Regions from separate parts of the Mesorhizobium sp. RCAM 06353 genome, predicted to be linked through region 3. Evidence: predicted binding sites of a transcription regulator. Region 3 holds the regulator's gene; each other region holds the start of a gene.
What was found. The regulator PhoB, encoded in region 3, activates phosphate uptake and scavenging genes when phosphate is short. The targets are predictions, from matches to a motif close to TGTCATNNANCTGTCAT.
Positions count from the first base shown of each region.

Region 1: AC56QX_RS05795 (PhoX family protein) is a predicted target of PhoB. The motif match lies at 2,866-2,882, and genes of this name have one in related genera.
Region 2: phnF (phosphonate metabolism transcriptional regulator PhnF) is a predicted target of PhoB. The motif match lies at 5,552-5,568, and genes of this name have one in related genera.

Region 1 covers NZ_CM185031.1:1,259,192-1,269,431, forward strand. The annotation lists gene AC56QX_RS05780 (sensor histidine kinase) at 1-1,389, shown strand, start outside; gene AC56QX_RS05785 (response regulator) at 1,386-2,048, shown strand; gene AC56QX_RS05790 (hypothetical protein) at 2,148-2,669, opposite strand; gene AC56QX_RS05795 (PhoX family protein) at 2,946-4,949, shown strand; gene AC56QX_RS05800 (hypothetical protein) at 5,087-5,311, shown strand; gene AC56QX_RS05805 (GNAT family N-acetyltransferase) at 5,335-6,015, opposite strand; gene AC56QX_RS05810 (MarR family winged helix-turn-helix transcriptional regulator) at 6,012-6,497, opposite strand; gene AC56QX_RS05815 (flavin-containing monooxygenase) at 6,572-7,759, opposite strand; gene AC56QX_RS05820 (phosphatidylglycerol lysyltransferase domain-containing protein) at 8,202-9,239, shown strand; gene AC56QX_RS05825 (ABC transporter permease) at 9,319-10,080, opposite strand; gene AC56QX_RS05830 (ABC transporter ATP-binding protein) at 10,077-10,240, opposite strand, start outside.
Region 2 covers NZ_CM185031.1:2,254,089-2,264,328, forward strand. The annotation lists gene AC56QX_RS10690 (DapH/DapD/GlmU-related protein) at 1-493, opposite strand, end outside; gene phnL (phosphonate C-P lyase system protein PhnL) at 490-1,197, opposite strand; gene phnK (phosphonate C-P lyase system protein PhnK) at 1,200-1,976, opposite strand; gene AC56QX_RS10705 (alpha-D-ribose 1-methylphosphonate 5-phosphate C-P-lyase PhnJ) at 1,973-2,872, opposite strand; gene fosX (FosX/FosE/FosI family fosfomycin resistance hydrolase) at 2,869-3,288, opposite strand; gene AC56QX_RS10715 (carbon-phosphorus lyase complex subunit) at 3,285-4,397, opposite strand; gene phnH (phosphonate C-P lyase system protein PhnH) at 4,400-5,011, opposite strand; gene phnG (phosphonate C-P lyase system protein PhnG) at 5,011-5,472, opposite strand; gene phnF (phosphonate metabolism transcriptional regulator PhnF) at 5,594-6,343, shown strand; gene AC56QX_RS10735 (zinc-binding alcohol dehydrogenase family protein) at 6,359-7,375, opposite strand; gene AC56QX_RS10740 (ABC transporter permease) at 7,449-8,417, opposite strand; gene AC56QX_RS10745 (sugar ABC transporter ATP-binding protein) at 8,414-9,967, opposite strand; partial or broken gene AC56QX_RS10750 (ABC transporter substrate-binding protein) at 10,119-10,240, opposite strand, start outside.
Region 3 covers NZ_CM185031.1:1,944,540-1,954,779, forward strand. The annotation lists gene AC56QX_RS09160 (PAS domain-containing protein) at 1-1,884, shown strand, start outside; gene pstS (phosphate ABC transporter substrate-binding protein PstS) at 2,416-3,471, shown strand; gene pstC (phosphate ABC transporter permease subunit PstC) at 3,539-4,522, shown strand; gene pstA (phosphate ABC transporter permease PstA) at 4,526-5,377, shown strand; gene pstB (phosphate ABC transporter ATP-binding protein PstB) at 5,374-6,177, shown strand; gene phoU (phosphate signaling complex protein PhoU) at 6,203-6,910, shown strand; gene phoB (phosphate regulon transcriptional regulator PhoB) at 6,930-7,619, shown strand; gene AC56QX_RS09195 (ROK family protein) at 7,632-8,882, opposite strand; gene xylF (D-xylose ABC transporter substrate-binding protein) at 9,154-10,194, shown strand.

The sequences.
Region 1 (10,240 bases), 690 kb from region 3:
CGTATTCTGCAGAACTTGGCGCGACGCTGGAGCGAGCTTTCCCTTGCCCTGCAATTCCTCGTTGCCGGCGGCTTTGGCCTTCTGGCCGTCATGCTGGTTGTGGGCGCCTGGGTGACGTCGCAGATCCGGGACGGCGTCACCCGCAATTCGGCCGCCACCACGGCACTTTATGTCGACAGCGTGATTGCGCCGCTGCTGCCCGACCTGCGCAAGAGCGAGGAACTCAGCGAGTCCGTCAAGCAAGCGCTCGACGAGACGCTCGGCCAGGGCGCGCTCGGCAAACGCCTGGTCTCGTTCAGGCTGTGGCGCCGCGACGGTACCGTGCTCTACGCGAAAGACTCAGCCTTGATCGGCCGCCGCTTCGACCTGACCGACAATCTGCGGTCCGCCTTCCAGGGCAGCGTCACCGCCCAATTCGATACGTTCGACGGAGACGAAGAGAAGGAGCAGGCCGCCGGCGTCCCGCTGCTTGAGATCTACAATCCCGTGCGCGAACCCTGGTCCGGCGAGGTGGTGGCCGTCACCGAATTCTTTGAGGTCGCCAGCGATTTCAAAGCCACGCTGGCTTCCGCTCTCTTATCGAGCTGGCTGATCGTGGCCGGCACCACCTTGATGGCTTTTCTGCTTTTGTCGGGCATCGTGCTGCGTGCCAGCCGCACCATCGACGATCAGCGCGGGGCGCTGCGCCGGCAGGTGTCGGAGCTGCAGGGCCTGGTGACGCAAAACAGCGCCTTGCGGCAGCGTGTGCAGCGGGCGTCCCGCCGCGCCACCGCATTCAACGAACGATATTTGCGCCGGATCGGCGCCGACCTTCATGACGGACCGGCGCAACTCGTCGCCCTGGCGGCGCTGCGCATGGACAGCCCGGTATTTTCCGGCGACGGCAATTGGGGCGAAAGCCGCTCGACCGAGGTTACGATGATCCGCAAGACGCTGGAGGATGCGATGCGCGAAATACGCGGCATCTGCACCGGTCTCGTGTTGCCGCAGATAGAGACGGCTGCCGCAATGGACATATTGCGGCTGGCGGTCGACGAACACCAGCGCCGGACGGGAACGTCGGTGATGCTCACGCTGCCCAGGCATTTGCCCGAACCCGGAGCCTCCGAGAAGATCAGCATCTATCGTTTCGTGCAGGAAGGGCTGAACAACGCCTATCGCCACGGGCGGGGCAAGGACCAGGCGGTGCGTGCCGAAATGAAAGGTGGCAGGCTCTTCGTCGAAGTATCGGACGGCGGGCCAGGCTTTGATCCAGCGGCACGGGTCGAAGGATTGGGGCTGGCTGGTCTCAGGGATAGGGTTGAAAGCATTGGCGGCCAGTTCGAAACCCGGACTGGACCGCAAGGCACGCGGCTGGTGATCAGCCTGTCGGTCGAGGAGCAAGCATGATTAACGCCATTCGCATCGCTATTGTCGACGACCATCCGCTCTTTCGCGAAGGCGTGACACGCAGCCTGTCGGAGCTCGGAGGCTTCGAGATCGTCGGCGAAGGTGCGACGGCGCAGGATGCCGAACGCATCGCCTCGACGGTGCGGCCCGACCTATTGCTGCTCGACATCTCCCTGCCGGGCGGCGGCCTGGCGGCGGTTGCAACCATCCTTGGCGACCATCCCACCCAGAAGATCGTCATGCTGACCGTTTCGGAGGCCAATGCCGACGTAACCAAAGCTCTGAACGCCGGGGTGCAGGGCTATATCCTGAAGGGTGTCGGATCGCGCGCGCTCGCCGACATCCTGCGCAACGTGGCGGCCGGCGAGAGCTATCTTACGCCGGCCCTGTCGGCGCGGCTGCTTTCGGATCTCCAGTCCCCGCAGCCTGCCAATGGCCTGGCGGACCGGCTGCGGCAACTGACCGAACGGCAGACGGAAATCCTGCGGCTGGTGGCGGAAGGGCTCAGCAACAAGGAGGTCGCCCTGCGCCTGGAGCTGCAGGAGAAGACGGTCAAGCATCACATGACCGGGGTGCTGTCGAAGCTCAATGTGCGAAACCGCACTGAAGCGGCTCTCATGATGCGCGAGTTTCGCGACCAGGACCGGAACCGCTCGTAGGCCAACTTGAACCCGCACGAGGGCCAGACAAAGAGAGGTCACCTCCGCCGGGGGCGGCGGAGGTGACATGCGAAGCTGGTCGTTGCCTGTTGACCAGCCTCACATAGCCTTCAGACGGCTGACATCGGCCGGCGTGGCCTGGCGGTCTATGATCGTACGACCCAGCGCATCCTGCATCCTGAAACGGCCGTTCTCGACCTTTTCCGTCAAGCCGTCTGGGTGCTCGACCGTGATCTTGTTGCCGTCAATGTCGACCTTGTCGCCGGTCGTAGCGTTGACATGACTGGCGCTCTGGCCGTTGCCGGAAGCGGCGGAATTGCCGCCGCTATTGCCATTACTGTTCCCGCTATTGCCGTTACCGTCCCCGCTATTGCCATTGCCGTTCCCGCTGTTGCCATTGCCGGAATTGCCGCCGCTGTTGCCGCCGCCATTGCCACCGCTATTACCGCCACCGTTGCCGCCGCCATTCCCGCCGCCGCCCTTGCCGGCCTGTGCGGTGACGGCGTCGATTCCGGGGGCGGAGCCGTGCAGGGAAATTCGATAGGGGACGATGGTCAGCGCCAGAGCAGCCGCCGAAACGAGCGTCAGCCGGCGACAACGGGCCGTGATCGATCCGTGCATCCCTGATTCTCCGTCGATTGAGCCGGCGCGCCCACCCCAACGTTGCAACCAGCAACATCGCCGAAACATGTGGTGACCGGAAGCGACCTCCGACCGTTGCGGTTGTCCTCCAGGACCTTTGCCAGCGCAAGATTGGACCAAAGTCTGAGGTGCGCGTGAGCAAGTCGCCTCGCCCCCGGTATTGGAGCTTGTATGATGTCACGAAAATGTGATCGGCCTGGCTTAAGGGGTCGAACAGGCAACAAGCTCCAGCCACTCCAAAGCCAGAGGCCCCTTATGACCGAACATCGTTCCCCCGACGCTCGATTCCGCACCAGCCTGCTCGAGGAAAACGAAGGACCGGCCATCAACCCCACCGACAACCGCACCATGGGCGAAATCATCGCCGCGCGGTTCTCGCGCCGGGGTTTCCTGAAGGGATCGCTCGCCGTCTCGGCGATCGCCGCCACAGTCAGTCCGCTGGCCATGATCGCCGCAGACGATGCCCGCGCCGCGGAAGGCTCAGCGTTCAAATTCGATGAGCTCCAGGCCGGCATCGACGACAAACATCATGTCGCGCCGGGCTATGACGCCGACGTGCTGTTGCGCTGGGGCGATCCGCTGTTTGCCGATTCACCGGAGTTCGATCCGACCAAGCAGTCGGCGCAGGCGCAGGCCAGGCAGTTCGGCTACAACAACGACTATGTCGGCTACATCGCGATCGACGGCTCGGCCGAGCACGGCCTGCTGGTGGTCAATCACGAATACACCAACCCGCATCTGATGTTCCCGGGCATTGTTTCGATCGTCGAGAAGGACGGGAAGAAGAAGGCCGAGGTCGCGCCGCTCTCGAAGGAGCAGGTCGATGTCGAAATGGCGGCGCATGGCGGCACCATCGTCGAAATCCGCAAGGCGGGCGACAAGTGGCAAGTGGTGCGCGACGGCAAGCTCAACCGCCGCATCACCGCCACCACCGAAATGGCGCTGTCGGGCCCGGTCGCCGGCCATGACCGCGTCAAGACCAATGCCGATCCGTCCGGCACGAAAGTGTTCGGCACTTTCAACAACTGCGCCGGCGGCGTCACGCCGTGGGGCACCTATGTGATGGCCGAGGAGAACATCCACGGCTATTTCTCCGGCGAACTGCCGGAAGGCCACAAGGAAGCCGCCAACTACAAGCGGCTCGGCATTCCGGAAGGCGCCTATGAATGGGGCGCGCATTACGACCGCTTCAACCTCGCCAGGGAGCCCAACGAGCCCAATCGCTTCGGCTGGATCGTCGAGGTCGACGTCAACGATCCGACCTCGACGCCGATGAAGCGCACTGCCATGGGCCGCTTCAAGCATGAGGGCGCCGAATCGATCGTCGCCAAGGACGGCCGCGTCGTCTTCTATCTCGGCGACGACGAGCGCTTCGACTATGTCTACAAGTTCGTCACCAAGGGCACGTTCAATGCCAACGATCGTGCGGCCAACAAGGACCTGCTCGACGAAGGCACGCTGCATGTCGCCAAATTCGCCGAGGACGGCACGGTCGACTGGCTGCCGATCGTCTTCGGCCAGGGGCCGCTGACGGCGGAAAACGGCTTTGCCGGCCAGGCTGACGTGCTGATCGAGACGCGGCGCGCCGCCGATCTGCTCGGCGCCACCAAGATGGACCGGCCCGAAGACATCCAGCCCAATGGTGTCAACGGCAAGGTCTATGTCATGCTGACCAACAATTCGAAGCGCAAGGCCGACCAGGTCGATGCCGCCAACCCGCGCGCCGAAAATGCCTTCGGCCACATTATCGAGATCACCGAGACCGATGGCGATTTCACTTCCACCAAGGGCAAATGGGAAGTGCTCTTGAAATGCGGCGATCCCTCGGTTGCCGATGTCGGCGCTACCTTCTCGACGGCGACGACGAGCAATGGCTGGTTCGGCATGCCCGACAATTGCGCGGTCGATTCGGCCGGTCGCCTGTGGGTCGCCACCGACGGCCAGGGACCGAAGGCCACGGGGCGAACCGACGGCCTGTGGGCGGTCGACACGGAAGGGGCGGCACGGGCGACGTCAAAGCTGTTCTTCCGCGTGCCGATCGGTGCGGAAATGTGCGGCCCGCTGTTTGCGCCCGACGACCAGACCGCCTTCGTCGCCGTCCAGCATCCGGGCGATGGCGGCGAGGATTGGGACGGTTTTGGCCGCCCGTCCTACTATGAGGACCTGTCGACACGCTGGCCGGATTTCAAGCCGGACATGCCGGTGCGGCCGTCGGTTGTCGCCATCACCAGGCAGGGCGGCGGCAAGATCGCGGTCTGATCTCGGCGCCAGTTTGCAGCCTTGGGAGGGGTTTCGGTTCCCGAACGCCCCTCCTTCGCGGCATGAAGCCCATTCAAGCTCCGGGAAAGATTGGCAATTTACAGGTGGCGCCCTAACTCCTCCTTCAGGAGACCGCCATGTCGAAGTCCGTCTATGATCGTGGCCTGCTCAAGCCCGGCGACATCGCCAGGCTGCAGCGCGTCTTTGACGAAGCCTGCCTCAAGCGCGAAGCACACCCCGATTCACCGGAAGCGCGCGAAATCGCCCTGACCCTGCTCGCCCTCCACAATGCCGGCATGGTCGACGAGGAGATGCTGACAGACGCCGTCGGTTTCCGCCGGCTGGAGCCGAAATCAGCCTGAGATCGAAGAGCCGCTTCCAGCCGCTATCCGGTGCGCTGAACCACGGCCACATTGATCGCGCTTCGCAATTTGAAGCCGATGGATTCGTACAGCTTTATCGCGCCGGCGTTGGTGGCGTAGGCGTGCAAGTAGGGTACCTCGCCGCGTGCGAAAATCTGATTGGCCACGAACACGGACAGCAGCCGGCCGAGGCCGCCGCCGCGGACATCCGGATGCGAGCAGACGCCGCTGAGCTCGCTGTAGCCAGGCTGTTTCATCCGCTCGCCGGCCATCGCCACCAGCCGGCCGCCGGCCTTCACGCCCCAGAAGTCGCCAAGGCTCAATGCTCCAGACGTGAATGGGCCGGGCTTGGTGAGCGACGCCAGGGCTACCATATCCGCCACATCGTCCTGTGTCAGGCGTTGCACCCGTTCATCCGACACCAGCTGTAACGGCGCCTCGGCAACCATCTGCACGGCCGCGGCTTGCGAGATTGCCGAGAGCCCGGCCGGAAGGGCAATGGGGTCGGCCTGAGCCATGATGACGCTGTCACCGGGGCCGACAAGGTCCGCGAAAGCCCGCAGGCTTTCGGCATCGTCGGCGGCGGTGGCGGCGAAAAGGGCGAATGACGGCGAATAGCGCCTGGCGAGCTCACCACCTTGCGCGAGGGCTTGATGACGCGTCGCAAGCGCGCTCCAGATGGGCCGGTCGAGAACATGTTTCATTGCGCGATAGCCTTTTTCACACGGCGATCGAGTGGAGCGGCGGCGAGGCCGTCCTCGATAGCGGCGAGTTGATCGAGAAGCGGCCCCGAGAGGTCCCGGCACAGATCCGCGACGGCGCTCTCGATGCGCGGCCAGACGTCCCGCTTCGCCACGTCGACCAGGCGCTGGCCCTTGCCTGTCAACGAGACCATCTTGCGGCGCTGGTCGCCATCCGACTGGACGGCTTCGACCAGCCCCAACTCGGCCAGCAGCGACACGCTTCGCGTCACGCCCGGCTGGGTCAGCCCGAGCGATTGCGCCAGTTCGCCGACGGCCAAGGGCCCCAGCCTGTCGAGCGCGGCAAGCAGCGGGTACTGGCTCGATTGAAGCGGGACCTCCAGGCCGTCGAGCAGATGCTGCGCGTCGGCCTGCAATTGTTCGCCGATGCGCTTCAGCCTGCTGCCCAAGCAGAGATAGCCAAGAGACCGGACAACGTCTTCCATGATCAATCTGTCCCTTAATCTATAACATGTTATATAATACGGCAAGGAACGAGTCAAAGCCGTCTTCGCTCAAATCAGCGTGAGCCACCCGAGGGCCGAGAGGAGCCGGCGATCCGCTTGGCGATCGCCTTGCCCAATATGGCGGCATTGGCAAAGCAGCCGCGAATGCTCGGCCGCATGCCGGTGAACCACAGGCCGGGCAGTTTCGGATCGGCGTCGCCGCCGTTGAAGAGCGGGACACCCTTGCTGTCGAGCACGCCGAGACTGCCGACCATGCGCTCCAGCCCGGTGCGGTAGCCGGTTGCGGCAATGACGATATCGGGATCGATCAGGCGGCCATTGGCCAGGACCACACCGTCGCGGCTGAACTCGCGTATCGCCGGCACGACGGTGATCTTGCCCGATTTGATGGCGTCGACGGCGCCGTCGTCCGCGGCGATCGCGGTGTAGTCGGAGGTCAGGCGGCTGGCGCCGCCCGACGGTGCGGGCGGCAGGCCGAATTTGGTCAGATCGCCGAAAACCAGGCGCTGCGTCGCGGCGATCGCCGCATCGGCGACGCGCAGCGGCAGGCGCGCCATGAGCGGCGAGAGCCTATGCACGGCGATCTTGCCGATCCGCTTGGGCAGCAGGGCGGGGCCATTGCGGGCCGACAGCCAGAGAGCAGCCACATCCACGCCAGCCAGATGATTGAGGGCGTCGAAGCCCGAATTGCCGGCGCCGACGACCAGCACCTTCTTGCCGGCATAGGACTTGGCGTCGCCAAAATCCGCCGAATGGATGATCCGGCCCGCGAAGGCCTCCACGCCCTTCCATTGCGGCGTGAACGGCTCCTTGTCGCGGCCGGTGGCGACGACGACATGACGCGCCAGGCGCGAGCCGGCGCTGGTGCGCACGGCCCAGTGGTCGCCCCTGAACACGATGGTCTCGACGGCGACGCCGAACTCCACCGGCAGCCGGTTCGCCTCCCGGAAATCGTTCATATGGCGGATAACGACGTTCTTGGGTGGAAAGGCTGGCGTATCCCCGGGATAGGAAAGGCCCGGCAGTGCCGAGAGATCGCGATGGGTGTTGAGATGCAGTTGCTGGTGCCGCCGATGCCAGGGCTCGGCCAGCCGGCTCTCCTTTTCCAGGATCGCCGCCGGCACGCCGGCCTTGATCAAAGCCTGGGCGACGGCCAGTCCGGCAGCACCGGCGCCAATGACGATCACCGGCTCGATCGTCACCAACTGCTCCACCATCGGTCTGGTCGTCGTATCAGCCATTCACTCTCAAAACCCATTCAACCGCCGCAGCATCCCGACAGGTTCGCAGGACGCTGTAACCGTTTGATCGCGCGCAAACCCATGCAGCGGATCGGTACCGATTGCCGAGGCCGCGCGCCGGGCCGCGCTTGCGCTCCAGAGCATTGCGCCGCCAAGCGGAAACAACTTCCATCGCAGAAATGCGGCCAAAACAACGACATGACGCGGGATGCCCGCTTCTGTCCGAAACCATGCAGCCCTATATGGCATATCCGCGGCATCGGCGATAATCAGGTCGCGGCAATGTGATTGATTCGAGCTCCGGGGGCTGGCGGATCTCGTTACCGACGCAGGAATTCGAAATCGCAGCGATTTTGGCTTCCCGCGAAAAATCAGGACGCCGTGGCGCGTCTAGCGTGTCGAAAGGCACGTCGCGCCACAGACGGCACGCGGAATCTCGACCATGCCCTCCTTGCGGATCTATTTCGACAAAATCCTTGAGGGCGCCTCGCCCAAGGTCGAGCGCCAGGCGCTGACGCATGTCGAACGGCTGGCGATTGTCCGCCGCCATGGCGATTTCTCGCTCGCCTATTCCACCGCTGTACAGCAGAAGCTTTCCTATTTTGGCGACGCCGACGGCTACATCGCCTTCGGCACCAAGATGAAGCACCATTTCGCGCTTGGCGACCCGGTGGCGGCGCCGGCCATGCGGGCCAACTACATCAGGCGCTTCGTCGAGACCGCCGGCGACCCGTGGTTCGTGCAGATCGGCGAGGAGACGGCGCGCGTGCTGGCCGGGCTCGGCTACAGGGTCAACCGGCTGGGCATCGACACAAGCCTCGTGCTGCCCGAGCATGATTTTTCCGGCAAGCGCAACGAGACTGTGCGCTATTCCGAGCGCTGGCTCTTGAAGAAAGGCTTTTCGTTTGAGGAAGACAAACGCACGGTCCACCTAGACGAAATCGCCCGGCTGTCCGAAAACTGGCGCGGCGACCGCATCGTCAGGCGCTGGGAGATGGGCTTCCTCAACCGCCCCTTCTACGATCAGCTCGGCACCGACATGCGCCGCTTCGTCCTGCATGGTCCCGATGGCGAGCTGATCGCCCTGCTCGATTTCGATCCGATTTTTCGCGACGGCAAGGTCATCGGCTACACCACCGCCTTCAAGCGCAAGCACATCGATGCCTCGCCGCACGCCGAGATCGGCCTGACCAAATTCGCTGTCGACCGGTTTCGCGAAGAGGGCATGGAGGTGGTCACGCTTGGCCTGTCGCCGCTCGTCGACGTCGCCCCCAGCGGATTTGCCGAAAGCGACTTCTGGCGCAACACTTTTCAGCGCGCCTATGATTCACCATGGGTCAACCGCCGCCGGTTCAACCTGCAGGGCCAGGCGGCCTTCAAGCGCCGCTTCCACGGCATGGAAGAGCCGGTCTACATCGCCTTCCGCCAGGGGACCTATATCGAGATGCTGGGGTTGCTGCGGTTGGTCAAGGCGATCTAGATCTGCCGATATTCAGGTGAGGCCGGCCTGACCTGAATCTCAACAGATCTCGTCGGCGTGTCAGCGTGCCTTTGCCGCGTCAGTTCCTCAACCGGTAGCCGGTCTTGAAGATCCAGGCGACGATCGCGATGCAGACGGCCAGGAAGACGACGGTCATGCCGAGGCTGATGCCGACCGAGACGTCGGACTTGCCATAAAAGCTCCAGCGGAACCCGCTGATCAGGTACACCACCGGATTGAACAGCGTGATCGTCTTCCAGATACCGGGCAGCATGTTGATCGAATAAAAGCTGCCGCCGAGGAAGGTGAGCGGCGTGATGATCAACAGCGGCACCAGTTGCAGCTGTTCGAAACTTTTCGCCCAGATGCCGATGATGAAGCCGAACAGGCTGAAGGTCACCGCCGTCAGCACCAGGAAGGCGACCATCCAGAACGGATGCAGGATGGTGAGCGGCACGAACAGCGAGGCGGTGGCGAGGATGATCAGGCCGAGGATGATCGACTTGGTGGCCGCACCGCCGACATAGGCGATGACGATCTCCAGGTAGGAGACCGGCGCCGACAGCAATTCGTAGATCGAGCCGACGAATTTCGGGAAGTAGATGGCGAAGGAGGCGTTGGAGATCGACTGCGTCAACAGCGACAGCATGATCAGCCCCGGCACGATGAAGGCGCCGTAGCTGATGCCGTCGATCTCGGTGATGCGTGAGCCGATGGCCGAGCCGAAGACGACGAAATAGAGCGATGTCGAGATGACCGGCGAGACGATGCTCTGCAGCAGGGTGCGGAAAGCACGTGCCATTTCCATCCGGTAGATGGCCCAGACTGCACGCAGGTTCATGCGTCTTTCCTCACCAAATTGACGAAGATCTCCTCGAGCGAACTGTTTTGCGTGTCGATGTCGCGGAACTGGATGCCGCCGGCCTCAAGGTCGCGGATCAGCGACGCGACGCCCGGCCGCTCGGCCTGGTTGTCATAGGTGTAGGTCAATTGCCCGCCAT
Region 2 (10,240 bases), 310 kb from region 3:
GGTCGAAGCGCTCGCGGATCGGTTTCGCCGGCACGCCGGCGACGATGGTGTAGGGCGCGACATCCTTTGAGACGACGGCTCCGGCGCCAACCGCCGCGCCATCGCCGACGGTGACGCCGGGCAGGACGGTCGAGCCGTGGCCGAGCCAGGTGTCGTGGCCGATGGTGACGCGTTTGGCGCGGCGCTGGGCGAAGAATTCACTCTCGTGCTCGGCGTCGTCCCAATAGTCCGAGGCGCGGTAGGTGAAGTGGTGCAGCGTCGGCCGCCAGGTCGGGTGGTTGGTGGCGTTGAGGCGCACGCTTGCCGCGATGTTGGCGAACTTGCCGATCGTCGCGCACCAGACGGCGCAATCCTGCATCATGTAGGAATAGTCGCCGAGTTCGCTTTCCGAAACCCGGCTGCGGTCCGCAATTTCGGTCCAACGGCCAAGCGTCGAATTGTGCACTTCAGCCGTCGGGTGCACCAGCGGCGTCTCCGACAATTTCCTGGTCATGCGGCGAGTTTTCCTGGAGCGAAAGCGGTGACGTCTATGATGCGGTCGGCCACCGCCTCGCGCACATCATGGTCGTGGAAGATGCCGAGCAAAGCGACGCCGGCCGCTTTCTTGGCGGCGATGAGTTCGATCACCACGTCACGATTTTTGGCGTCGAGCGAGGCGGTCGGTTCGTCGAGCAGCAGGATCGGGTGCTCGATGATGAAGCCGCGCGCGATGTTGACGCGCTGCTGCTCGCCGCCGGAAAAGGTCGCCGGCGGCAGGGCCCAGAGTTTTTCCGGCAAATTGAGCTGCGCCAGCAAGGCGCGTGCCTTGCCGCGGGCAATTTCGCGCTCTTCGCCGCGCTCGACCAGTGGCTCGGCGACGACGTCGAGCGCCGAGACGCGCGGTACGGTGCGCAGGAACTGGCTGACATAGCCGATCGTTTGCCGGCGAACGGCAAGCACGGTGCGCGGGCTGGCATGGGCGAGATCGATCAGTCCGTCTTCGTGCTTGACGATGATCTGGCCCTCGTCGACGGCATAGTTGCCGTAGAGCATCTTCAGGATTGAGCTCTTGCCGGCACCGGACGGGCCGCCAAGCACGGTGCATTCACCGGCCTTGATCGAGAATGAGACACCGGCGACGACAGGCAATTTGATGCCGTCGCGCAGATGCATGGTAAAGCTCTTGGCGACGTCGGAGACAACGAGGGGCGTCGGCATGGTTACACCTGCAGGATGGAAGAGACGAGGAGCTGCGTATAGGGCGCGCGCGGATCGTCGAGCACGCGATCGGTGAGGCCGCTTTCGACGACGCGGCCATCCTTCATCACCATCATGCGCTGCGACAAAAGCCGCGCCACGGCGAGGTCGTGGGTGACGACGATGGCGGCGAGGCCGAGGTCGGTGACCAGCCCGCGCAACAGGTCGAGCAGGCGTGCCTGCACCGAGACGTCGAGGCCGCCGGTCGGCTCGTCCATGAACACCAGGCGTGGTCCGGTGACGAGGTTGCGGGCGATCTGCAGGCGCTGGCGCATGCCACCGGAAAAGGCGCGCGGCTCGTCGTCGATGCGGTCTTCCTCGATCTCGACGCGCGACAGCCAGTCGACCGCCGTGGCGCGGATCTTGCCGTAGTGGCGGTCGCCCACCGCCATCAGCCGCTCGCCGACATTAGCGCCGGCCGACACCGTCATGCGCAGGCCGTCGGCCGGGTTCTGATGGACAAACCCCCAGTCGGTGCGCATCAGGAAGCGGCGCTCGGCCTCGCTCATGCGGTAGAGCTCGCGGAACTGGCCGTCGCGCATGCGGTAGCTGGCGGTGCCGGAGGAGGGCAAGAGCCGCGTCGACAGGCAGTTGAGCAAAGTCGTCTTGCCGGACCCCGATTCGCCGACGACAGCCAGGACCTCGCCTGGCCACAGGTCGAACGAGACGTTGTCGCAGCCGACGCGCGAGCCGTAGAATTTGGACAGCGCCGATACGCGCAGCAGCGGTTCGTCGGTCATTGTGCCGGCTCCATTTTTTCCGAAACAGAATGGGTTTCCGGAGCAAGGTGGCCGCGATGGCCGTCGGCCCGCCGCTTCTCGCAGTGGTCGGTGTCGGAGCAGACGAACATGTGGCCGCCATGGTCGTCGAGGATGACCTCGTCGAGATAGACGTTCTCGGCGGCGCACAGCGCGCAGGGCTGGTCGAAGGTCTGCACCTCGAACGGATGGTCCTCGAAGTCGAGGCTGACGACTTCGGTGAAGGGCGGCACCGCGTAGATGCGCTTTTCGCGGCCGGCTCCGAACAGCTGCAAAGCCGGCGAGCGGTGCATCTTGGGATTGTCGAATTTCGGCGTCGGCGAAGGGTCCATCACATAGCGGCCCTCGACCTTCACCGGATAGGCATAGGTGGTGGCGATGCGGCCGTGCTTGGCTATGTCCTCATAGAGCTTCACATGCATGAGGCCGTATTCCTCCAGCGCATGCATTTTGCGCGTTTCGGTCTCGCGTGGTTCGAGGAAGCGCAGCGGCTCCGGAATTGGCACTTGGTAGACCAGCACCTGGCTGGCGGTCAGCGGATGCTCGGGGATGCGGTGGCGGGTCTGGATGATGGTGGCGCTGGCGGTGTCGGTAGTGACGGCGACATTGGCGACCTTCTTGAAGAAGGCACGGATCGAGACCGCATTGGTGGTGTCGTCGGCGCCCTGGTCGATCACCTTCAGCACGTCATCGGGGCCGATGATCGAGGCGGTGACCTGGACGCCGCCGGTGCCCCAGCCATAGGGCATCGGCATTTCGCGCGAGGCGAACGGCACCTGGTAGCCAGGGATGGCGATGCCCTTGAGGATCGCCCGGCGGATCATCCTTTTGGTCTGCTCGTCGAGATAGGCGAAGTTGTAGGTGGCGATGTCGGTCATGATGCGACCTCAAGTCCTTCGGCATAGCGCGCCAGCCGCTCCGTGAGCGTGCCGGTGTGAAATTCGAACATGTGGTTGTCGTCGTCGTAGAAATAGATCGAGCGGCCTTCACCCTCGACGCGCGGACGCGGCGGATGCATCTCCAGCCCTAACTTGGCGATGCGCTCGGCGTAGCGGTCGTAATCGGCGTCATCGATCTTGAAGGCGATGTGGTTGTAGCTGCGCTCAGGCAGCGCCTCGCCCTCCATGATGGCGATCCAGATGTCGCCGATCAGGAAGAATTTTTCGCGCGACAGCGAGAACTGCGCGGCGTCGCTGGCGTAGACCTCACCTGCATCAAACACGCCCTCGAGGATGGCAGTCATCCGGTCGAGATCCCTGACGATGAAGGTCATGTGGGACAGGCCTTCGATCATTCCGCGGCCTCCCGCTTCTCTTCGACCTTCGCGGGGTGTTCGCGGGCCTCGTACTCGGCGCGCATACGGCGCACGAGGTCGAGCTCGGCCTGGAAGTCGACATAATGCGGCAGCTTCAGATGCTCGACGAAGCCGGTCGCCTGGACGTTGTCGGAATGCGAGATGACGAACTCCTCATCCTGGGCGGCGGCGACAATGTCCTCGCCGAGTTCGGAGGCGCGCAGCGCGCGGTCGCACAGCGCCATGGCCATCGCCTTGCGCTCGCTCTGGCCGAAGACCAGGCCGTAGCCGCGCGTGAATTGCGGCGGCGCCTTGGCCGAGCCCTTGAACTGGTTGACCATCTGGCATTCGGTGACCCGCACCGTGCCGAGGGGTGCGGCGAAGGGCAGTTCGGGAACGTCGAGTTCCAGCTCGACCTCGCCGATGCGGATTTCGCCGACAAAGGGATGGTTGCGGGCATAGCCGCGCTGGGTGGAATAGCCGAGCGCCAGCAGAAAACCTTCATCGCCGCGCGACAGCGCCTGCAGGCGGATGTCGCGTGCCATCGGGAATTCCAAGGGTTCGCGGGTGATGTCGCCGGGGACATGGTCCTGCGGCATCTCACCATCCGGTTCGATCAGGCCTTCGCGGGCAAGGATCGCCGAGACGCGCGGCATGGCTTGCGCTTCCGTGTCACGCTGCAAGGGTTCGGCGACATCCGCGCCGGCGGCAAGCTCGGGGTCGAGCAGGCGATACGTGTAGTCGAAGGTCGGACCCAGCAGCTGACCACCGGGCAGGTCCTTGTAGGTCGCCGACACGCGCCGTTCGACCCGCATCGCGCTGGTGTCGATGGCCTTGCTGTAACCGAAGCGCGGCAGCGTGGTGCGATAGGCGCGCACCAGGAAGATCGCCTCGATCATATCGCCGCGCGCCTGGACGATTGCCAATGCTGCGAGTTCCCGGTCATAGAGCGAGCCTTCGCTCATCACCCGGTCGACGCCGAGCGCCAGCTGCTCGACGATCTGGTCAAGGCGAAGTGCCGGCACCGAACGGTCGCCGCGCCGACGGTCGGCCAACAGGCTGTGGGCGTTGGCAATTGCAGCCTCGCCGCCTTTTACCGCGACATACATCTTCAAGCCTCCATCGTCTTGATGCGCGTCGTGCGCGGCAGGCAGGCTATGCCGCCAACGGTGGCGAGGATGATGTCGACGCCGCGTGGAAAGCGCTGGGTGTTCTGCTTCCACTGCTCGATGAAATGGCGTGGCATTTGCGCCGGCGCGATCGTGGCGGTGGTTTCGATGCCGGGACCTTCGAGCAACAGCGGAGCGCCTGAGGTGAGGTCGCTGACCTGGAGGATCAGCGTGGTCGAGCGGTCGGGGTAATCCTGCGTTCCCTGCGAAAAGCCGTCGAGCGACATCATCTCGGCCGGCGTGGCGATAAAGGCGAAATGCGCATCGGCCGGCGTGTTGGCCAGCGGTGCGCCGGTGTGGAAACCAAGCCAGGACCCGATCGCGGCGGAGGTGTGCAGCGCCGGGTCGAGCCAGAGCGGCGTGTCATTGTCGCACAGCGCCAGTGCGATGGCGCCTGATGTTGCCGAGAACGGCGCCGGTGGATGGGCGAGGGCCGGCAAGGGCTGCACGCTGCCCGGCCGCGCCATCGCGTCCATGACGGCGCGGAAAACGGTCTGGGCGTTGAAGACCGGATCGGTGAAGCCGCCCTCGATCGATTGCGCTGCGATATCCATCAGTCTTCTCCGCGAACCATGGTGAAGAAATCCACCTGCGTGGCCGCCGTCTCGGCGCGGCGTTTTTCATGGGCAGTCGTAAGCGCCGACCTCAAAGGCGCGATCAGCCTGGTCTCGATCTCGGCGCGGCGGGCAGGGTCCTGCCACAGCGCGTCGGCGATGGCCGCCAGCTTCGCCTTCTGCTTGTCACGGCCGAGCGCGTAGCAATGGCCGACCTGTCCGGACGGCAGCCGGACAGTGGCGCGGGTGACGGTCGCCTCGCCGACATTGAAGGGTGCGCCGCCGCCGCCGATACGGCCGCGCAGCGTCACCAGACCGGTCTCGGGACCGCGCAGCAGCTCGGCTTGTGAAGGCAGGCCGGCCTCGTTCCAGAGCCGGACGATATCGTCGCCGCTCGATTGCGCCAACGTCGCCATGGCGGCCTTGCGTTCGGCCTGGTCGCGGGCTTCCTGTCCTCGCATCGGCAGCATTCCTCTTTGCTAAATTTGTCTATTGATATAGACAACTATACAAATTATACATATTACGTAACGCGAGTCCATGACGGGTGGATGACAAGCGGCAGAAGCTTGGGGGCAATTCATGATCGGACGACAGGAAGCCGACAGTATCGAACGGCGCAGTGGCGTTTCGCTGTGGCGGCAGATTGCCGACAGGATCCTGCAGGCGATCGCCATCGGCGATTTCGCCGAGAATGCCGCGCTGCCGCCGGAGGTGGCGCTGGCCGAGCGCTACGGCGTCAACCGCCACACGGTGCGCAGCGCCATATCGGCGCTTGTGCAGGAAGGGGTGCTGCGGGCCGAACAGGGACGCGGCACCTTCGTGCTGTCGCGCAAGCGGCTCTCCTATCCGATCGGCGCACGCACACGCTTTTCGACCGGCCTGCAAGGGCAGACCTCGGAACGGCATATCGTGCTGCTCGCCTCATCGGTCGAGCCGGCCAGCCAGCGTGTCGCCGAGGGGCTTGGCCTAGCCAGGGGGGCTGAGGTGATCAGGCTGGAGACCCGTGGCGAAGCCGATGGACGGCCGGTGTCGCGCGCTGCCGGCTGGTTCGATGCCAGGCGCTTCGCCGGCATCGACATGGCGATGGCTGAGACCGGCTCGATCACCGCGTCGCTGGCCCGTTTCGGCATAGACGATTATCTCCGGCAATCGACCGTGCTGTCGGCGCGCCATGCCGATGCGGCCGATCTTGCCGACCTCGACCTGCAGCCCGGCGCCATCGTGCTGGTCACGGTCGCCGTCAACGTCACGCCGGACGGTCAGCCGATCCAGTTTTCGGAATCGCGCTTTCCGGCGGAGCGGGTGGAGCTCAAACTGTCGGCGCTGTGAACCGAATTCTGCCGACTATCCGATCTCGATCACAGCCTTGATCAGGCCGGATTTTTCATGTGCCCAGCGGGCGAGATCGCGCGGCGTATCGGCAAGCGATGTGCGATGGGTGACGAGCTTGGCCAAAGGCACGGCGCCATTGCGGATCGAGGCGGCGACATGATCGAAGTCGGCGCGCAGCGCATTGCGGCTGCCGATCAATGTCATTTCACGTTTGTGGAATTCGGGGTCGGAAAAGACGATGTCGTCCTTGACGACGCTGACCAGCACCAGTGTGCCGCCATGGGCAACATGAGCGAAAGCCGACTGCACCGACTGGGTGTTGCCGGTGGCGTCGAACACCACGTCGAAGCCTTCGCCTGACGTCGCCTCCCTGACCAGATCCGGGACTGGTCCACGTGACCCGTCGAGGGTCTGGAAGCCGAGCTCGTTTGCAGCGAAAGCGAGCCGTTCCGTACTCATGTCGAGCAACGTCACGTCGAGCCCGGCTATGCGGGCGAAGATAGCGGTGCCGAGGCCGATCGGGCCGGCGCCGATGACCAGCGTGCGGGCGCCGGGCTCGCCCCGCGCACGCCGTACGGCATGCGCGCCGATGGCGAGGAATTCGACGGCGGCGGCGTCTGCCAGCGACAGGCCGTTTGCCGGATAAAGATTCTGCGCCGGGACCAGGATGCGTTCGCACATGGCGCCGTCGCGATGGACGCCGAGCACCTCGATCCTGACGCAGCAATTGGGCTTGCCGCGCCGGCAGGCGATGCACTTGCCGCAGGACAGATAGGGATTGATGACGACCGGTTCGCCAATTGCCAGATCGACGCCGTCGCCGATCTCGACGATGGTTCCCGACACTTCGTGGCCCATGATGCGGGGATAGGCGAGGAACGGGTGTTTGCCCTCGAAAATGTGGTAGTCGGTGCCGCAGATGCCGACATGGCTGATCGCGACCAGCGCCCAGCCGGCAGGTGGCGCGCCCGGCGCGGGACGGTCTTCCAGGACGAGATCGCCGGGGGAGCGGCAGACGACAGCTTTCATGCTTCAATCCAGTCGGTTCACAGCGCCGCCGGCCCGTCGGCAATGCGAGCCCGGCGGCGATGCCAGTTGTGAATTACTTGCTGCCGCGGCGACGCAGTCCATCGAAGTAGACGATGATGATGATCAACGCGCCGGTGATGATGCGCTGCCAGAAGGCATTGACGTTGAGCAGGTTGGCGCCGTTGTTGATGGTGGCGAGAATGAACGCGCCGAGCAGCGGCCCATGCACCGAGCCGACCGCGCCGAACAGGGAGGTGCCGCCGATCACGGATGAAGCGATCGCCTGCAGCTCCCAGCCCTCGGCCTGAGTCGGATTGCCGATGCCAATGCGCGAAGCGAGCAGCACGCCGACGAAGGCCGCGCATAGACCTGACAGCGTGTAGGCCATGAAGATGGTGCGCTGGACGTTGACGCCGGACAGGCGCGAGGCTTCGGCATTGGAGCCGACCGAGAACAGGTAGCGGCCCCAGCGGCTATGGTGGAGGAAGACATAGGCGGGAATGCCGACCAGGATGACCATCCAGAACAGGTTGGGAATGCCAAGGAAGGAATTGCGCGAGAATTCCTGGAAGGCGTCGTTGTTGATCGAGATCGAATTGCCGTTGGTGATCAAAAGGCCGATGCCGCGCAGCGACGTTAGTGTCGCAAGCGTTATGATGAAGGGCGGCAAGCCCATTTTGACGATGCCAAAGCCATGGAACAGGCCGATGGCGACACCGACCAGCAAGGTGAGCAGGACGGCAAGGAAGACCGGCACGCCGGCGTTGATCAGCATCGCTGCGATGACGGTGGCGAAACCGACCACGGCGCCGACGGAAAGGTCGATGCCGCCGGTAATGATGACGAAGGTCTGTCCGACCGCGAGGATCGCGATCATCGAACCTTGGCGCAGCAGGTTCGAGATGTTGTTGGCGGAGGCGAAGCTCGATGTGGACAGCGACAGGATGACCCACAGCAGCACCAGCAGGGCCAGAAGCGTCAATCCAAACAGGGCGTTGTAGTTGCGCTTCGGTTTTTCGGCAGCAATCGCCTCGGTGCTCATGTCTGTCCTCCCAGTTTTTCTTGTTTCTCGGCGAGCGCCTGCGTGAGAATTTCCTCGTGATCGGCGGCGTGGAACCCATGCGTGGCCACCAGCTTGCCGCGCCGGAATACGTGCAACGTGTCGGCGAGCTCGTAGACCTCCGGCAAATAGGACGAGATCAGGATGATGCCGGCGCCCTTGGACAGGAGCGCGCTGAACAGGCGGTAGATTTCCGCCTTGGTGCCGACGTCGACGCCGACCGTCGGTTCATCGAAGATGAACAGCCTGGCGCCGTGGGCCAGCCATTTGCCGATGACGATCTTCTGCTGGTTGCCGCCGGAAAGGCTGGAGGCCAGGGCATTGCGCGTCGGCGTTTTGATCCGCAGGTCCGCGATCTGGCGGTCCGCCTGCGTCTTTTCTTGCGCGCCCGAGATCAGCAGATTGTTCGAGATGCGTTTGTAGATCGGCAGGTTGAGATTGAAGCCGACGGGCAGATTGAGACACAGGCCCTGGTCACGGCGGCTTTCCGGCGCCAGTGCCATGCCGAGCTTGATCGCGTCATGCTCGGAGTTGATCTGGACTTCCTTGCCTTCCCACAGGATCTGGCCGGTCGATTTGCGGTGGCGGCCGTAGAGCGTGGTGACGAATTCGCTGCGCCCGGCGCCGATCAGACCGTAGAGGCCGACGATCTCGCCGGCGCGGACCGTCATCGACACGTTTTCGAAGCCGTTGCCTGAAAGGTTCCTTGCCTCGAGGATCGGCGCACCCGGCGTGAAGTGTTCCTTGTGGTAGATCTGCTCGATCGAGCGGTTGATCATCATCTTGACCAGTTCGGCGTCGTTGGTCTCGGCGATGTTCCTCGTGCCGACCAGCGTGCCGTCGCGCAGCACCGAGACACGGTCGGCAAGCTCGAACACTTCCTCCATGCGGTGGCTGATGTAGATGATCGTCACGCCTTCGCCCTTCAGCCGGCGGATCAGCGTGAACAGTTGATCGGCTTCCTTTCGGGTCAGGTAGGCGGTCGGCTCGTCGAAGATCAGGAATTTGGTGCCGCGCACGGTGGCGCGGGCGGCGGCGATCAGCTGCTGCTGGCCGATGGTCAGGTCACCAAGCACGACATGTGCCGGCAGGTCGAAGCCGAGATCGTCGATTATCTTCTGGGCTTCCCTGACCATGGCACGTTGTTGCAGGATGCCGAAGCGGGAATTCTCCTCGCCGAGGAACATGTTGGCAGCGACCGTCAGGTGGCGGCAGAGCACGACCTCCTGGTGCACGGCGTTGATGCCGAGCGCCATCGCTTCATGCGGCGTCGCAAGGGCAACCGGCTTGCCTTCCCATATGACCTCTCCTGATGTGCGCGGCATGACGCCGGTCAGAAGCTTGATCAGGGTGGATTTGCCTGCGCCGTTCTCGCCGACGATGGCGTGGATTTCACCAGCCTTGAAAGCGAGGTTGACTGGCTTCAGCGCGTGCGTGCCCGGATATTTCTTCTCGATGCCGCGCAGTTCAAGGATCGTCCTGCCGGGTTCCAGCACGGGGGCAGGGTGCAGTTCTTGCGCCGTCGATGTCATGACAATCCTCCCAGATTGGCCACACGATTGGCACGCGGCGAGGCTGTAATGCGCCTCTTTGCAGCCTAGCCCAAGGGTGCGGGTTTCCAAGCCATTTGTGCCGGGCGGGTGTTTCCGGGGCGCAGGCCCCGGAAACGACTCATGCCGATGCTCAGTTGAGCTTCGGGTTGAGCAATGCGTCGATCTTCGGCTCTTTCATGTTGGCCTTGGTCACCAGATTGGCGCCGGTGTCGACATTGGCTTCGACCTTCTCGCCCTTCGAGGCTGCGAGCG
Region 3 (10,240 bases):
GCCGGCGATCTGGCCGTGCTGCGCACCGGCGACACCCAGGAGATCGAGGAGACCGTGCGGCTTGCCGACGGCAGCGTCAGGCATCAGTTCGCGCGCAAGGGCGCGATGATCGCGTCGGACGGTTCGCTCTACCTAATCGGATCGACCACCGACATCACGGAACTGAAGATGCGCGAGGCCGAACTCAGCGAGGCGCGCCAGCGCGCCGTGCTCGCCGACCGCGCCAAGTCAGAATTCCTCGCCAATATGAGCCACGAGATCCGCACGCCGATGAACGGTGTGCTGGGCATGGCGGAACTCCTGGCCAAATCCAATCTCGATCCGAAGCAGAAGACGTTCACCGACATCATCGTCAAGTCGGGCAACGCGCTCTTGACCATCATCAACGACATCCTGGATTTCTCCAAGATCGATGCCGGCCAGATGGTACTCGATCCGGCACCTTTCAATCTTGCCGAGGCGATCGAGGATGTGGCGACGCTGGTGTCGACGCGCGCCAAGGAAAAGGACCTCGAGCTTATCGTGCGTGTCGAGCCGAGGCTCGAAAGCCTGTTCATCGGCGATGTCGGCCGCATCAGGCAGATCGTCACCAACCTCGTCGGCAACGCGGTGAAATTCACCGATGAGGGCCATGTGCTGGTCGACGTGACCGGCGAGAAGGTGCCGACCGGAACCAGGTTGACGATCTCGGTCACCGACACCGGGATCGGCATCCCCGAGGAAAAACTGAAACTGGTGTTCGAAAAATTCAGCCAGGTCGACACCTCCTCGACACGGCGGCACGAGGGCACCGGGCTTGGCCTTGCCATTACCTCACGGCTGGTCGAGCTGATGGGCGGCACCATCGGCGTCGAGAGCGCCGAGGGCAAGGGCTCGACCTTCTGGTTCACCGTGACGCTGCCCAGGGCCGGTCAGCAGAACGGGCAGCGCATCATGCCGGTGGACGTGACGGGCGCACGCGTGCTGATCGTTGACGACAATGCCGTCAACCGCGCCATCCTGACAGAGCAGATGACCTCGTGGACGTTCGATTCCTGTGCGGCTGAGAGCGGCGCCGAGGGCCTGAAAGTGCTGATCGCCGCCGCTGCCTATGGCGTGGCCGTGGATTGCGTGGTGCTCGACTACCAGATGCCCGAGATGAGCGGCGCCGAAATGGCGCGCATCGTGCGCAACACCGAAGGCCTCGCCGACACGCCGATCATCATGCTGACCTCGGTCGACCAGTCGCTCGCCAACACCAGCTACCGCGATCTCGGCATCGATGCCCAACTTATCAAGCCGGCGCGCTCCTCCGTGCTTCTGGAAACGCTGGTGGCGACCATCCAGCGCCATCGCCACACCACGGACGGCCACCCCGCGCAGCCGCTCGCAGGCGAGGCGCTCGCTGCCCCCCAGCGGCCACCGCTGGCGCCGTCCGAACAACGCGCGCAATTGCAGCCGCCGCCGGTTCGCCCGAGGCTGCCTGCCACCGGCGATGGCGGACACAGGCTGGATATCCTCGTTGCCGAGGACAATGAGGTGAACCAGATGGTCTTCACCCAGATCCTCGGCGAGACCGGCTACGGCTTCGAGATCGTCGGCAATGGCCGCAAGGCGCTCGACGCCTTCGGCAAGCTCAATCCGTGCATGATCCTGATGGACGTCTCGATGCCGGAGATGAGTGGGCTCGAGGCGACCGCCGCGATCCGCCGGCTGGAAGAGGAAACCGGCACGCATGTGCCGATCGTCGGCGTCACTGCGCATGCGCTCAAGGGCGACCGCGAACGCTGCCTGGAGGCGGGCATGGACGACTATCTGCCCAAGCCGATCAGCCCCAGGGCCCTGCTGGAGAAGGTCGAGCGCTGGATCGGCGCCGGCAGCCAGGTCCAGCGCAACGCGGGATAGCATCCCGCCGCGCGCTTTCAGGGATCCGAAGAGGCAAGCGAGGGAATCAATCGCCGATTCGCTGCTACCCCTGCGTGCAATGCCTATGGTGCGATCGCACCATATCAAAGGCGGCGCCCAGCCGGGAGAATGGCAAAATCGAATTCCGCCCTTGCAGTTACGGGCGGGAGCAGCGACCGCCAGTATGGAACAGCGTCAACCTACCCCAACGGACCTGTTTTTGGCGATGGCCCGGCCATGACACGCTCTGGTCTTGAGCAACGCACTCCCGTCCGGATTTTCTTCACCTGAGAAAGCCCCGTCGAATCCGACGGCGGCTCGAGCCGGTGGATGGCTCAAGCCCCTGATTCCGGAGGCAAACTCGGATCAGGCGACGATCGCCCGACGCCACTGCCTTTTCCAGTGCCGGCAACGCGTTACCGGGCTGACACGAAACTGTCATGCGACTGTTATAATCGAGGGCTATTGGCCTCAGCGGGCGCTGGTTAGGAATGGCGCCGAGAGACCATCTTCCGAACAGGAGCAGGCCACATGAGACATTTCATCCGCTCGGCGGCCGTTGCGATTGCAATGGCTACAGCGTCTACTTTCACCCTTTCCGCAGCCATGGCAGCTGATCTTTCCGGCGCCGGTTCGACCTTCATCTATCCGGTGTTCGCCAAGTGGGCCGACACCTACAAGAAAGACACCGGCATCGGCCTCAACTACCAGTCGATCGGTTCGGGCGGCGGCATCAAGCAGGTCATCGCCAAGACCGTGACTTTTGGCGCCACCGACAAGCCGATGTCCGATGCCGATCTGGAAAAGAACGGCCTCGTGCAGTTCCCGATGGTGATGGGCGGCATCGTGCCGATCGTCAACCTGACCGGCGTCAAGCCGGGCGAGCTCGTCCTCGACGGCAAGACGATTGCCCAGATCTATCTCGGCGCCATCACCACCTGGGATGATGCCGCGATCAAGGCGCTGAACCCCACCCTCACCCTGCCGTCGACCGCGATCGCCGTCGTGCATCGTTCGGACGGCTCGGGCACCACCTTCAATTTCACCAACTATCTGGTGAAGCTCTCGCCCGACTGGAAGGACAAGGTCGGTTCCGACACCGCCGTCGAATGGCCCACGGGCGTCGGCGCCAAGGGCAGCGAAGGCGTTGCCAACACCGTCAAGCAGACGGATGGCGGCATCGGCTATGTCGAGTACGCCTATGCCAAGCAGAACAACCTGTCCTACTCCAAGATGCTGAATGCAGCCGGCAAGGTCGTCGAGCCGTCGCTCGAATCCTTCGGCGCTGCCGCTTCGAATGCCGACTTCAAGACGGCCAAGAACTTCAACGTCATCATCACCAACGAGCCTGGCGACGCCACTTGGCCGATCGCAGCCTCGACCTGGGTCCTGATCCACAAGGCTCCGGATGATGCCGCCGCCACCGGCGAGGCCCTGAAGTTCTTTGCCTGGGCCTACAAGGACGGCAAGGAAACCGCCAAGGCGCTCGACTATGTCTCGATCCCCGACAGCGTCGTCGACCTGATCAAGGCTTCGTGGAAGACCGACATCCAGGCCGACGGCAAGCCCGTCTACGTCGGCGAGTAACATCCCTTGAAGGAGCGCCGCGCTCGCGGCGCTCCTTTTCCTTCCATTCAAAAGAGCCGAGCTTGACATGAGCGCTGTCCAGGAAGCCTTGCCAGCCGTTAGAAGTTCGCGCGATGCCACCGTCCGACGGTTCGCGCTGACCGACTCGATCTTCCATGGAATGACCCGCGCTGCCGCGATCCTGGTGCTGGTTCTGCTCGGCGGCGTTGCGATCTCGCTGTTTGCCGGCTCCTGGCAAGCCCTCTCCACCTTCGGCTTTTCCTTCCTGACCAGCGAAAGCTGGAACCCGGTGACGGAGAAATTCGGTGCTCTGGCGCCGATCTACGGCACCATCATCACCTCGGCCATCGCCATCCTGATAGCCGTGCCGCTCGGCATCGGCATCGCCATCTTCCTCACCGAGCTTTGCCCGCGCCCGCTGCGGCGCCCGATCGGCATGGCGGTGGAACTGCTGGCCGGCATCCCTTCGATCATCTACGGCATCTGGGGCCTGTTCGTCCTGGCACCGTTCCTGCAGACGACCGTGCAGCCCTTCATCATCAGCGTGTTCCATGGCATTCCCGGCCTCAACAGCCTGTTTGCCGGCCCGCCCTATGGTATCGGCCTGCTGACCTCGTCGATGATCCTTGCCATCATGGTGCTGCCCTTCATCACCTCGATCACCAAGGACGTCTTCGACACGGTGCCTCCGGTGCTTAAGGAATCGGCCTACGGCATTGGTTGCACCACCTGGGAAGTGACCCGCCGCGTCGTCATTCCCTACACCCGCATCGGCATCATGGGCGGCGTCATGCTCGGCCTCGGCCGCGCGCTCGGCGAAACCATGGCGGTGACCTTCGTCATCGGCAACGCGCACCGCATCTCGACCTCGCTGTTCGCGCCGGCAACGACGATCTCGGCCACCATCGCCAACGAATTCACCGAAGCGGTCGGCGATCTCTACACCTCTTCGCTGGTGGCGCTCGGCCTGATCCTGTTCGTCATCACTTTCCTGATCCTTGCCATCGCACGCTACATGCTGATGCGCATCGACGCCCGCACCGGAGCCTGACCGATGTCGACAGCCACGTCGCTTCACCAGAGCCGCAAGCGCAAGAATGGGGTGATGATGACGCTGTGCGTCGTCGCCGCCGGAATCGGCCTTGTCTGGCTGGCGCTCATCCTCGGCGCCCTGCTCTACAAGGGCCTTTCCGGTGTCAATCTTGCGGTCTTCACGGAAATGACGCCGCCGCCCGGAGATGCCGGCGGTCTGCTCAACGCCATCTACGGCAGCATCGTGATGACCATCATCGGCATCATCGTCGGCACACCGATCGGTGTTCTGGCCGGCACATACATGGCCGAATATGGCCGCTTCTCGAAACTCACCACCGTGGTGCGCTTCATCAACGACATCCTTCTGTCGGCGCCGTCGATCATCATCGGCCTGTTCGTCTATGAGCTGATGGTGCGGCCGATGGGGCATTTCTCGGCGATCGCCGGCGCCGTCGCGCTTGCCATCCTGGTCATCCCGGTCGTCGTGCGCACCACCGAGGACATGCTCAACCTGGTGCCCAACGCCTTGCGCGAAGCCGGCACCGCGATCGGCGCGCCGCGCTGGGTGGTCATCAAGTCAGTCGCCTACCGCGCCGCGCTGTCGGGCATTGTCACCGGCATATTGCTGGCCATCGCCCGCATCTCCGGCGAGACGGCACCCCTTCTTTTCACGGCGTTGAACAACCAGTTCTGGTCGAGCAATCTCAACGCGCCAATGGCCAGCCTGCCTGTGACCATCTTCCAGTTCGCTCTCAGCCCTTACGAGGAATGGCAGCAACTGGCCTGGACTGGTGCACTCATCATCACATTGACGGTTCTCGCGCTCAGCATCTTTGCGCGCAGCTTGACCGGACGCAGAGAGGACAAATGAGCCAGATGTTGTCTCCAGACATGACGATCGCCGCCGAGGCAGCCGCCAAGGTAAAGATCGAGGTCAAGAACCTCAACTTCTATTATGGCCAGTCGAAGGCGCTGAAGGATATCACGCTGTCGCTGCCCGAGCGCAGCGTCACCGCCTTCATCGGACCGTCGGGGTGCGGAAAGTCGACGCTGCTGCGCGTCTTCAACCGCATCTATGAACTCTATCCCAAGCAGACCGCCGAGGGCCAGGTGCTGCTCGACGGCAAGAACGTTCTCGACCGTTCGCAGGATCTCAACCTGCTGCGCACCAAGATCGGCATGGTGTTCCAGAAGCCGACGCCGTTCCCGATGTCGATCTATGAGAATATCGCCTTCGGCGTCAGGCTCTATGAGAAGATCAGCAAGGCCGAGATGGACGGCCGCGTCGAGCAGGCGCTGAAGCGCGCAGCCCTGTGGAACGAGGTCAAGGACAAGCTCAATGCCAGCGGCCTCAGCCTGTCAGGCGGCCAGCAGCAGCGGCTGTGCATCGCCCGCACGGTGGCGGTGAAGCCGGAAGTCATCCTGCTCGACGAGCCGGCCTCGGCGCTCGATCCGCTGTCGACCGCCAAGATCGAGGAGCTGATCGACGAGCTGCAGGCCGACTACACGATCGTCATCGTCACCCACAATATGCAGCAGGCGGCGCGCGTCTCGAAGCAGACCGCCTTCATGTATCTGGGCGAACTGGTCGAGTTCGACAAAACCGAGAAGATATTCACGTCGCCTCGCGAGAAGCGCACGCAAGACTACATCACCGGCCGCTTCGGCTGATCGCACGCATACGAGGACCAGGATCATGGCCGAACACACAGTCGCAGCCTTCGATGAGGATCTCGGACAGATCAGCAGGCTGATCAGCGACATGGGCGACCTCGCCGGCTCGATGGTCGGCGGCGCCACCAAGGCGCTGCTGAATTCCGACAACGCGCTGGCACAGCGTGTGGTCTCCGACGATGCCATCATGGACGCGCGCCAGCGCGAACTCGACGACCGCGCCATCACGCTGATCGCCAAGCGCCAGCCGATGGCCGATGATCTGCGCCATGTCGTCGGCTCGATCCGCATGGCCGGCGACCTCGAGCGCATTGGCGACCTTGCCAAGAACATCGCCAAGCGCGTCGGCACCGTCGGTCTCAGCGCCACGCCGCGCGACCTGTCGCACTCCATCGACGCCATGGCGCAGCTGGTGCTGATCCAGGTGCAGGGCGTGATCGAAGAGTATGCGGCGCGCGATGCCGCGGCACTGGCGAAGCTGCGCGCCGACGACGAACGCATCGACGTCAAATACACCTCCGTCTTCCGCGAACTGCTGACTTACATGATGGAAGATCCGCGCAACATCACGGCGTGCACGCATCTGTTGTTCTGCGCCAAGAATCTCGAACGCATCGGCGACCACGTGACCAACATCGCCGAAAACGCCTACTATGTCCTGACCGGCACGCAGTTGCCCGCCAATCGTCCCAAGCAGGATGAGACGGCGATGTCGGCGCCCGCGGCCTGACGCAAGAGGTGACCAATCAATGATCGCGCCACGCATTATGGTGGTGGAGGATGAGGAGCCGCTGGGGGTGCTGCTCCGTTACAATCTTGAATCCGAAGGCTACCAGGTGGAGGTGGTGCCGCGCGGCGACGAGGCTGAAATCCGCCTGCAGGAGAACGTGCCCGACCTTCTGGTGCTCGACTGGATGGTGCCGGCGGTGTCCGGCATCGAACTCTGTCGGCGCCTGCGGATGCGGCCCGAGACCGAGCGGCTGCCGATCATCATGCTGACCGCGCGGGGCGAAGAAAGCGACCGCGTACGTGGGCTCTCGACCGGCGCCGACGACTATCTGGTCAAGCCGTTCTCGACGCCGGAATTCATGGCTCGCGTCAAGGCGCTGCTGCGCCGCGCCAAGCCGGAAGTTCTGTCAAGCGTGCTCAAGGTCGGCGATATCGTGCTCGACCGTGAATCGCACCGGGTCTATCGCAAGAAGAGCGAGATCCGGCTCGGCCCGACCGAGTTCCGCCTGCTTGAATTCATGATGCGCCATCCCGGCCGCGTGTTCTCGCGCAGCCAGCTGCTCGACAATGTCTGGGGCGAGACGATCTATATCGACGAGCGCACGGTGGACGTGCATGTCGGCCGGCTGCGCAAGGCGGTCAACAATGGCCGCATGCCGGACGTTATCCGCACCATTCGTGGGGCGGGCTACGCGATCCGCGAGGATTGAGCGCGACCTGATTCAGGCTACGTTTTTCTTTGCGGCAAGGCCTGATTTCGCCTGCACGCCTGGCGCGAAAATCTCCTGGTCGACGAAGGTCAATGCGCGCATGGCGCAGCCTTCGCGGATGAGGGGAAGTTCGTTCGGTTCGGTGTCGAAGGAAATCGATTTCGAGTGTTGGCCGCCGGCGGTCTGGGCGATGGCCTCGCGCAATGCCGGCTCGATCAGGTCGAAGGCGGCGGCGCTGACGCCGACCATGGCGACGGGTGCGGGATCGATCAGAGCGAACAGGCTGCCGAGGCCGTAGCCCAGTGCCTCGCCGGCTTTGCGGTAGGCTTCGCGCTCGGGTCCGTCTCGTTCGCGTGCCGTGGCGGCGAGCGCCCGCATCTGCGCGTCGCTGACATCGGCGACCGGCTCGGTGTCCTCACTGAGTTGCCTGGCGTTACGCCAGATGGCGTAGTTGCCGGCATAGGCCTCGACGCAGCCGCGGCGTCCGCAGCGGCAGAGCGCGCCGCCGGGCCGATGGATCATGTGGCCGAACTCGCCGCCCGAGGAATGGGTGCCGGTGAACAGCTCGCCCTTCAGCACCAGGCCCATGCCGATGCCGTGCGACAGAAGGATGGCGATGAAGTCGTCGCGGTAGCGCTCGGGATCGCGCCAGCGCAGCGCCACCGCCATCATGTTGCAGTCGTTTTCCATGGTGGCGGGGATGCCGAACTCGGCCTCGAGTATGTCGGCGAAGGCGATGTTGGTCTGCGGCGTGATCGGCGACCAGAGCATCGCCCGGGCCGCGGTGTCGGTGATGCCCTGGATCGCCAGCGCGATGCGGGCGACGCTGCGCACGTCGATATCGGGATCCTCGAGGCGCCGCCGCACGATGGCGACGCATTCGCCGATCAGCGCTTCGCGCGACATGGTCAGCGTGTCCAGCCGGCGCTGTTCTTCCGATACGACCTGGCCGGCATAGTCGATGACGGCGACGGAGAGGAAATTCAGCGACAGCACCACGGTCATGACAGCCGCGGCCTCGGGGTTCAGGCCGAGGCCGACCTGCGGCCGGCCGCGTTTGAGCGCGCCGGCCTCGCTCGGCTTGCCTTCGGCCAGGATGCCTTCGCCGATCAGGTCGGAAGAGATCGCCGATATGGTCGAGTGGCTGAGGCCGGTGGTCGCGGCAATCTCGGTGCGCGACGGCCGACCGGCCCGGCGCACGGCCGCAATCACCATGGCGCGGTTGCGCCGGCGCAGATCGTCGTGGCGGATTCCGACCGACATGTTTTCCCACATCCTCCCGGTCGCCGCGGTTCCTCCGGCCCCTCGAACGCTGCCAGCGACACGGTCAAATACTGGCAGAAGCGGCCCGCCCTGTCATTTATTTATTCCGAGGCTCGAAAAAAATTCGCGAGGACATCAAAATCCATCAGAATCGTTGTTGACAGCGTTCCGGTGTTGCATCAGTGTTTTTTCGAGGCTCGAAAAAATAGAGCCTTTGTGCCGGCCTTAGGGCCAGTTTGGTCGCGCCATACGCGGCGCAGGGAGGAATATCATGAAGAGATTCACAGCCGCCATCCTGGCGGGTGTCGCCATGTCGCTGACGCTCGTGTCGGTCGCGCAGGCGAAGGACAAGGTCATCGGCGTTTCGTGGTCCAACTTCCAGGAAGAGCGCTGGAAGACCGACGAAGCCGCGATGAAGAAGGCGATCGAAGCCGCCGGCGACAAGTACATCTCCGCCGATGCGCAGTCCAACCCCGGCAAGCAGCTTACCGATGTCGAAAGCCTGATTTCGCAGGGCGCCAATTCGCTGATCATCCTGGCGCAGGACGCCTCGGCCATCGGTCCGGCCGTGCAGAAGGCGCTGGACGAAGGTATTCCGGTCGTCGGCTATGACCGCCTGATCGAGAACAAGGACGTCTTCTATCTGACCTTCGACAACAAGGAAGTCGGGCGCTTGCAGGCGGCTGCGGTGTTCAAGGCCAAGCCGGAAGGCAACTATGTCTTCATCAAGGGCTCGGGTGCCGATCCGAATGCCGATTTCCTGTTCTCGGGCTCGATGGAAGTGCTCAAGGCGGCCATCGACAGCGGCAAGATCAAGAATGTCGGCGAGGCCTATACGGACGGCTGGCTGCCCGCCAACGCTCAGAAGAACATGGAGCAGTTCCTGACCGCCAACGACAACAAGGTCGATGCCGTGGTCGCGGCCAATGACGGCACCGCCGGCGGCGTCGTCGCGGCGCTGACGGCGCAGGGTTTGGCTGGTACCGTGCCGGTCTCGGGCCAGGACGGCGATCATGCCGCGCTGAACCGCATCGCTCTCGGCACGCAGACCGTATCGGTGTGGAAGGACGCGCGCGAACTCGGCAAGAATGCCGCCGAGATCGCCTCGCAGCTGGCCGACGGCAAGAAGATGACCGACATCGCTGGCGTCAAAGACTTCACGACGCCTGGCGGCAACACCGTCAAGTCACTGTTCCTGACCCCGGTGGCTATCACCAAGGACAATCTCAACGTCGTCATCGACGCCGGCTGGATCAAGAAGGACGAAGTCTGCGCAGGCGTCGCCGCCGGCAGCGTCGCGGCCTGCAACTAAACGGCGCAATACCGTTCGATATCAACGCCGCGGCCCAAAAGCCGCG